DNA from 2 places in the Rothia sp. 27098_8_161 genome. Region 2 is predicted to be linked to the other one. Evidence: riboswitches for the same ligand, from Rfam matches in the RefSeq annotation. Region 2 holds a riboswitch; the other holds the start of a gene.
The links. A riboswitch is a leader RNA that binds a small molecule or an ion and turns the genes downstream of it on or off. The one in region 2 is predicted to bind S-adenosylmethionine.
Positions count from the first base shown of each region.

Region 1: linked by a shared signal. The riboswitch ahead of O3648_RS03865 (hypothetical protein) and the one ahead of O3648_RS07080 (LLM class flavin-dependent oxidoreductase) in region 2 are both predicted to bind S-adenosylmethionine.

Region 1 covers NZ_JAPWAL010000006.1:59,021-63,349, reverse strand. The annotation lists gene O3648_RS03875 (DUF6350 family protein) at 1-1,696, opposite strand, end outside; gene O3648_RS03870 (plasmid stabilization protein) at 1,815-2,249, opposite strand; gene O3648_RS03865 (hypothetical protein) at 2,260-2,487, opposite strand; SAM riboswitch class IV at 2,523-2,657, opposite strand; gene O3648_RS03860 (SNF2-related protein) at 2,898-4,329, shown strand, end outside.
Region 2 covers NZ_JAPWAL010000020.1:9,665-13,993, reverse strand. The annotation lists gene O3648_RS07085 (YchJ family metal-binding protein) at 1-84, opposite strand, end outside; gene O3648_RS07080 (LLM class flavin-dependent oxidoreductase) at 264-1,691, opposite strand; SAM riboswitch class IV at 1,805-1,913, opposite strand; SAM riboswitch class I at 2,089-2,184, shown strand; gene O3648_RS07075 (ABC transporter ATP-binding protein) at 2,189-3,025, shown strand; gene O3648_RS07070 (aliphatic sulfonate ABC transporter substrate-binding protein) at 3,091-4,155, shown strand; gene O3648_RS07065 (ABC transporter permease) at 4,155-4,329, shown strand, end outside.

The DNA of each region.
Region 1 (4,329 bases), on a different contig from region 2:
CTACAGGCTCTTCAGCCGCCTCTTCGCGCTCTGCAATAATCTCAGCGAAAGCGTCCGCCGCCGCACGCTGCGCTAGCTGCTCAGTTGCCTCCACCGGGACGGCAACCACAGGCTCCTGCGGATGCACCGGAACATGACCGGTCGCCACCTCAGATACAACAGACTGCTCAGATACCATAGACAGCTCGGCCTCAACAACGTTCTCAGAAGTCTGCACGCGTGCCACCTCCTCAGCTTCACGCTCTGCAGCTTCACGTTCGGCGGCTTCCTCAGCCTCACGCTGCGCACGCTCCGCGCGCTCCTGGGCACGCTGCTCACGACGCTGCGCAAAACGCTCACGACCCCGTGCAAAATGCTCACGGGTCGAGGCAGTAAAACTCATCAGACGCTCACCCAGGTTCGGGCTCTCATCCGCAAAACGAGGCAGCTCACGACTGCTATCCGGCACCAGGGCGCGGCTCAGCAACATACCGAAAGTCACGCCTGCACCCACAGTCAACGCGGTATGCACCGCAAAGGTCAGCGGCTCAGCACCAACCTCCGTAAAACGGCCAATACCCAGAGAACCGTACGAAATCCAGCCCAACCATAGGGCACCAAACGAGGTCAGAATACCGGTCATCACGCCCAGCACCACGGCAGAAATCAGCGCAGACAGCGGGCGGAACGGAACCTTCAGAGCAACCCACTCATCCAGGTGATCCTCACCCTCACGCAAGAACCACCAGCCAGCAATCGTACCGGCACCCAGCGGCACCAGCAGACCCACCAGACCGAACGCACCCATCGACTCGGGCACAGCACCCAAAATCGGAAGGATCGGCAAAGTACCAGCATCACTACTGGTCAAACCAACCGAGGTGCCCGCACCAAAAGAGAAACCGGCACCGGTCGACCATGCCATCGCATAAATCACCAGGTTTGGCAAGAAACCCAGCTGCAGCAGAGTCACCGCAGTATCACCCACAGCACCCGCGTGCAGCTCCTGGTAGGTGGCAATAATCTGCGACCAGCCCGCCAAAATACCGATGCCCAAAAGCACCGCACCCAGACCAATCAGCGCAACAAAAGCAACCACCGCAGCACGCACCACAGCCCAGGCGTACGAACCCGCCCAACGCGAATACTGACTCATCTGCGAAATCTGCTCCGCGGTATCAACCCCCACCATGCGCGAGAGCGAACGCGCCTCACGGTAGCCGCCCCACATCAGACCAGCCACCACAATACCCAAAGGCACCAGGGCAGCATTCAACGCATGAAGAGGCTGCGGATGCGGGCTCGCCCAACCGTACATCACCGAACTAATCAGCGCATAGGTGACCGAACCAGACAGCACCGGAATCAAAAACTCGCCCTCATACGAGGCGCGCGCCAGGCGACGACCCGAACGATAACAGAGCATCAGAGGCAGAATACTCAAACCCAGAGGCACCAGCGTCATCGTGCCGGTAGAAGCACCAAAAGCTGCCGTAAGGTCTAAAGGAACACCGTGAATCAGAAGCCACAGGTGCGCCGACATGGCGGCCACGGAGGAGAACTCCATGTCGCCAAAACCCTTGGTCGCCCACACGGCAGACATCGCCGCAAACACTGCAACAGCAGAGCACAGGGCAGTAACAATTAGCTCAACAACACCCTGAAGCCACAGAGGCATGGGCATGGAATAACGCGAGATAGGTGAGGTGCTTTTCATCGTCCTTCAATCATGCCACGAATTAACAACGAAACCCGCCTTCGAAATAACACTCAAAAGCGGGTTCTCACAACTATTCGCACAGGGATGCACGCAAGGACGCGTATCCGGCAAAGTTTTACTCCTCAGTCCACGGGTTGGAAGCCTGAACACCCCAGGCGCGGTACACCTGAGCTTTAGAAGAAATCAGCTCCAAATCATAAGCACTCGCGCTCGCCGCCATCAGACCCTCCAGGGCGGCGGTAGGCAACGGACCGGCATCATCACGACCCACGGCATGCACGCCGAGCGACGCCTGACGACCAGCCCACTCGAGGCTCACACGCGCATCCACATTAATAACGTGGTCGCCAAATCGCTCAAGAAGTTCGGTAATCCAACGATCAGTTTCCGGGTAGGGGTACAGACCTTTCAGCTCGCCAATACTCAGCACAGAAATGTACATATGTCGGAACGAGCGGCGGCGTAGAAAAGCGACCACGGCGGGGTCAGGATCCGCCTTACGGATCTCTGCCAAAACGTCGGAGTCCAGGAGCATACCGGAGAAATTCATACTCCTAATGCTACGCTACACGCAGACCGGCGTACTCAATAGCGGGGATACCCTCGGGGTTCGGCAGAAGAAGGAAGTTCAGGAACTCGTCGCGCTTAGAAGAAATGCGGGAGTAATCGTCAATGCTGACTGCGGTGTATCCGCCTCGCGCGGGGACAGCTGCGGCACGCAGGCTTTCCTGGTAGGAGCGGGAGGGGTTCAGAGAGATTGCTGCTTCGGTTGCAGAGCCGTTGTACATATGACAACCTGCGCCGTGAGTGGCGCGATCCTTTCGCGTTGCTCTTGTCTGTACCAATTACCTCCGGTTATTCCGGTGGTGAATACAAACCGCTTCGTCATCCGAGCCACCCGTGAACATGGGGTTGGCGTTCGACCATAGTCGGAGCTTATCAGTCGAAACTCTTGAAGCTGGGTTTAGCTTACAGCATCTTCTCAAGTTAAGTAAAGCGTTTTTTGAAAGAGATTTAGAGTATTAGCATTTTGGCTTGTGAGAACGTTTTAAATGGAGAAAATTTTGATACTACGCGGAATGTCTTATGCGAATACCGGTGTTTTTATGCATTAAAAACTCCCCACCAAAAATACGAAATACGCCCCATACCACCGCTCAATAGTCGCCCCAGCCACCAGCCCAGCAGCCGCTATCAAATGACGGGCGACAAGGCACAAACCCACACGATACGCGATAATGAGCTGGTGAGCGCCAACAACCCCTTCCCCGAAATTCCCGTCACCGTACCGCAAATCATTCGCCAGGCTGGGCACCGCACCTACCAGCGCGGTGTCACCTACCAGCGCAACCGAGAAGTCATCCGCTACAGCTACGACGAAGATGAGCACACCCTCACCGGGCTCGTCAACGGAAGTACCATCATCCCCTACGAAGTGACCGTTCACTTCTTCCCCGCCGTCAGCGGGTCCGCAACCTTCACCGCCCGTTGCACCTGCCCCGTGCTCACCGATTGCAAGCACGCCGTAGCACTCATGCTCACCGCGCTCGACCGCGCCTCCGTAGCGAAAAAGGCACTCAGCGAACACCCCGGACCAGTCGGCGTGCCCGCGACCAACGCTAAGGACGTGGTAGAGGCAAAGAAGTCCGCCGATCCGCTCGCGGCACTGCGCGCCTCCGGTGCACTCACCACCGCGGCGAAGCTACCCGCACCTGAGGTGGAAACTACCGAGCCCGAAAACCCTCAGGGAAGCTTTGCGCTCAACGAACTGGGATCTTCCCCTACCGTGCTCAATAGTTCCATCTCCAAGATTTCTGCCTGGCGCCGTGACCTTTCCTCCGTTCTTTCCGCACGTCAGGACCTTGCGGGCATTGACTCCATGCGCGTGAGCGGCGCCCTGGATTTCTCGCTGAGCGTCTCCGGATCCTACGCGCGCGGCCGCAATATGCCCGGCGCAACCCCCAGCATTAACCTGCTCGCCCGCCCGCTCATGGCGTCCAAGACCGGGCGCTGGATCAAGGGCGGACTCAGCTGGGAAACCTTCGCCTCCAGCGTGGGCGGACCCGTCGGACGGCACGAAATCTACCCCGAACACGAACGATTCTTCGCTGAGCTCTACTCGATTGCCCGCCCCTGGCAGAACATGTATTCCTCACACCGCGACTGGATCTCGATGAGCGCATCTGCATCCACTCTGCTCTGGGACGTACTCGCCCGCGCGGAGGATATTGGTCTACCCCTGCTGATCAAAGGTCGCGAAGTGAACTACGCCGTACTGAGCCCGGCACAGGTGCGCCTGCACGCCAGCGCTGAGAAGCACGCAGAAGGCGCCGGCCTGCAACTTCAAGCGGCGCTCAGCTGGGAAGGACGCGAAGGCGAATTGCTGCGCCAGCTCTGGCTACCCGCCGCACACTGCCACCCCATCGGCACCCCACGTACCGGTTTCTTTGCCCTGGGCGGGCTCGCTCAGCAGGAGTACGAGCAGGCGGCAAAGGCGGTGCACTGGAAAACCACCCGCCCCGGCGCGCTGGATGAAGTGGGCCGCGAATCTTTCGTGCAAAAGGACGCGCGGGAGGTATCTGCTGAGCTCTCTGCCCCGACCATCAACCCGGCGCAGAATCACCACGCAC
Region 2 (4,329 bases):
GCCGCAGCAGGCGCCGTACACCTCGCCGCTCGAACAGGGGCAGCGGTCATCATGGTTAAGTTCAACCTGGTTCAGTTCAATCATGCCAATCAGTATAAAGAAATCACCGCGTCAAGAAGGTGCCCTGTATCAAGAAAACGGCGGCGGCACAGCACGAAGAAACGCCCGCTCCGCCTGGGATACACATCCCCAGCAGAACGGGCATTCTTGTTTTCAATCGTTAAGTTTGAGCGAACCTACACGGTGCGCATCAGCGACAACGCTTATTCAGCGATTGCGCGAGCCGGGGTGTCAGCCGCCGAAGGCTTACCCACATATGCGCCGCGGTACTTAGCAGCCGGGTGGCTGTCAGCAACCTTGGTGTGGCCCTTACCGAAGATGTTCTCACGCAGGGTGTTGCCCTCGTACTCGGTGCGGTAGCGGCCGCGCTTCTGCAGCTCGGGAACGACGTACTCGATGAAGTCCTCGAAGGAGCCCGGGGAGACGTGGTATGCCAGGTTGATGCCGTCCAGTCCACCCTCGTCGATCCAGCGCTCCAGCTCGTCAGCAACCTGAACCGGGTCACCAACAATGACCTCGCCCATGCCACCGATGGTGGTGTGCTCAGCGATGTCCTTACGGGTCCACTTCTTATCCTTCGCCTGCAGGGTGAAGGGGGTCAGGAAGGACTGAATCGACTCGGTCTGCACGTAGTTCAGGATCTCGTCCTCGTCGAACTGGGACAGGTCAACACCGGACCAGCCGCCGATAATGGCCTGTGCAGATTCGAGGTTCACGTACTTCTTGTACTCCTCGTACTTTGCCTTTGCCTTCTCCTCGGTCTCATCCACGATGACCGAGAGCATTGCGAGAATCTTCACGTCGTCGCGGCTACGGCCCTGCTCCTCGGCAGCGGCACGAATACGGTCGGTCACAACGCGGGTCAGGTCCGGGCGCAGGGCGCTAATGAACACAGCCTCAGCGTGCTTACCGGAGAACTTCTGGCCGCGGCTGGATGCGCCAGCCTGGAAGATCACGGGGGTGCGCTGCGGGCTCGGCTCGGTCAGGGAGATGCCGGGCACGGAGAAGTACTTGCCCTTGTGGCCAATCGGGTGGACCTTGGAGGGGTCAGCGTAGATGCCGCGCTCGCGGTCCTTGACGACTGCGCCGTCTTCCCAGGAGCCTTCCCACAGCTTGTAGCAGACGTCCAGGAACTCGTCAGCAATTTCGTAGCGCTCGTCGTGCGGGATCTGGGTGGGCAGACCCTGGTTCTCAGCAGCCGAAGGCAGGTAAGAAGTCACCACGTTGAAGCCGACGCGACCCTCAGTGAGGTGGTCGAGGGAGGCGTAGCGGCGAGCCAGGGTGTAGGGCTGCTCGAAAGTAGCGGCAGCAGTCACGCCGAAGCCGAGGTGCTCGGTCACTGCAGCCATTGCAGAAATCTGGGTTGCGGGGTCATTCACGGGAACCTGAGCGGCACCCTCAATGGCGGGAGCGGCAGAGTTCTTGTACACGTCGTAGATGCCGACAACGTCAGCGATGAACACGGCGTCAAACAGGCCGCGCTCAAGGGTCTTAGCCAGGTCAGTCCAGTACTTGATGGTGTTGTACTCGGTTGCGCGGGAGCGCGGGTGACGCCAGAGGTCGAAGCTCTGGTGACCAATGCAGGTCATCTCGAATGCGTTAACTACGATGCGCTTCTTCTGCTCAGCCATCGATTTTCCTTTCGCGAATGATCGGGGACGATCGGGTTTGTACCCTGCACCCCGCGCGCCGCCTCCTGATGCCTTCTGCGTTCGGTGGTGGCCTTCGTGCAGGTGGCGCGTTCGCGCCGTACTTGCCTCTTTTCGTTGAGGCCAGATCATCATCTGGGGCACCCCGCTACGGGAGAGGGTTGCCGCCCGGCTAGCCAGAGCTTAGCGCCGGGACTCATAATCTCGTGGTTTGAGTGTACGGGGCGCACAGGAGGGAGAGCACGTTTGTGACGAAAAAATATTTTTGTGACGCGCAACCGAAATATTTCGCGACAAATGCGAAATATACAGTCATAGAAATTCATACGCGCCCACTGGATTGATTGAGGCACGCCATAGCCCATAGGGTTGGAGGAGCAAACCATCCAGAGCGACTGAGAGACCTGGCTCCACGACGTCGCAGCAACCGGCACAGATTTTTTCGCCCCGGTGCTAACGCCAGGACCGATGGAAGTGACATGACACTCAACAGTGCAGTACTTGACGTACCCACCAGTGAAAACACCGGCCACCACGCCGTATCCACCGCCGCCGTCCCCCTGAGCTTTGAAAACGTCGGACAATCTTTCCCCGTGCCCGGCGGAACCCACGAAGTTCTTCGCGGAGTCTCCTTCACGGTAGCCCCCGGCGAGATTATCTCCGTCATCGGCTCCTCCGGATGCGGCAAATCCACCCTCTTGCGTGCAGCAGCAGGCCTGAACCGCATCACCGCAGGTACCGTGCGTATCGGCGAGAAGGCAGTGACCGGCCTCGACCCCCGCGTCGCTATCGGCTTTCAGGAACCGCGCCTGCTCCCCTGGCGCACCGTCGTCGACAACGTGGCTCTCGGACTGCCGCAGGGCACCAGAAAATCTGAAGGCACAGCATCCGTAGCGCGCCTGCTCGACCTGGTCGGCCTGGGCGAGTACGCAACCCACCGTCCCAAGGAAATTTCAGGCGGTATGGCTCAGCGCGTGTCCCTGGCGCGAGCGCTCGCACGCAACCCCGGCGTGCTGCTGCTCGACGAGCCCTTCGGTGCTCTGGACGCGCTGACCCGCATCAACATGCAGGATTTGCTGTTGGACGTGCACCGTCAAGACCCGACCACGATTCTGCTGGTCACCCACGATGTGGAAGAGGCGCTGTACCTCTCTGACCGGGTGATCGTCCTCGGTAAGGACACCCCGGAGGCGCCCGCCACCATCCAGCGCATTGTGACCGTTGAACGCTCTCACCCGCGTGACCGCGCCGATGCAGAGATCACAGCACTGCGTAGCGAACTGCTGGCTGAGCTCGGCGTGGAAGATAACGCCTAAAAGCCGCCACGAAATACATTTCCCGCACATCACATCATCATCTTCAGAAGCGAAAAGATTTCATCATGACTTACTCCCCGTCTCGCCGTACCGCCCTCAAGTCCCTTGCCGCAGCCACCGCTTTTGCTACTCTGCTTAGCGCCTGCGCCGGTGAAGGTTCCGGTTCCGCTAACGCCTCCGGTGTTGCCGGTGGTGGCAGCCAGAACACCGTGACCATTGACTACGCCACCTACAACCCGCTGTCCCTGATTATCCGCAAGAAGGGTTGGCTTGAGACCGCCCTCGCTGCCGAGGGTAAGAAGGTTGAGTGGGTCAAGTCGGCTGGTTCGAACAAGGCGAATGAGGCTCTGCGTAGCGGCAATATTGATGTCGGCTCGACCGCTGGTTCGGCGGCGCTGCTGGCACGCGCTAATGGCTCCCCCATTAAGGTCATTAGCCTCTACTCGCAGCCGGAGTGGTCGGCACTGGTAACCCGCAAGGATTCGGGCATCACCAAGGTTGCGGATCTGAAGGGTAAGACCGTTGCTGTGACCAAGGGTACCGACCCGTACTTCCTACTGCTGCAGGCGCTCAAGCAGGAGGGTATTTCTGCTTCAGATTTGACCATTCAGAACCTGCAGCACGCCGACGGCCGTACCGCCCTGGATAACGGTCAGGTCAACGCGTGGAGCGGCCTGGACCCGATCATGGCTGCCGCCGAGGTGGAAAGCGGCGACGTGCTCTTCTACCGCAACCTAAACTTCAACACCTACGGCTTCCTGAACGCGGCCGAGAAGTTCATTCAGTCCAACCCGACCGCCGCACAGACTATCGTGGACGTGTACGAGTACGCTCGCGCCTGGGCTAAGAAGAACCCCGAAGAGGCAGTGAAGATTGTCGAGGAGGAGTCCGGCATTAAGCACGAGACCGCCCAGGTCGTCATGGAGCGTACCCACCTGGATATTGACCCGGTTCCGGGCGCTAAGCAGGTTGAGGTTCTGAAGGGTGTCGGCCCGATTTTGGTCGAGTCCGGCGACGTTCCTTCCCAATCCGACGTGGACAAGGCGCTGAACAGCATTGTGGACGACCAGTTCGCAAAGAAGGCTGACAACGCAGCCGTCGAGAAGATCGCGAAGGTGGTTGAGAAGTAATGACCGCCGCAACGATTACCGCCGCCTCCAGCGCTCGCGCTGAGCGTGCCGAGAAGCGCGTCTCATCCGTGAAGCTACCGTCGAACCCGTTCGCCGGTAAGCAGTACCTGGGTCTGATTCTTCCCCTGGCACTGATTGCCCTCTGGTACATCCTGAGCACGAACGGCGTGTTCA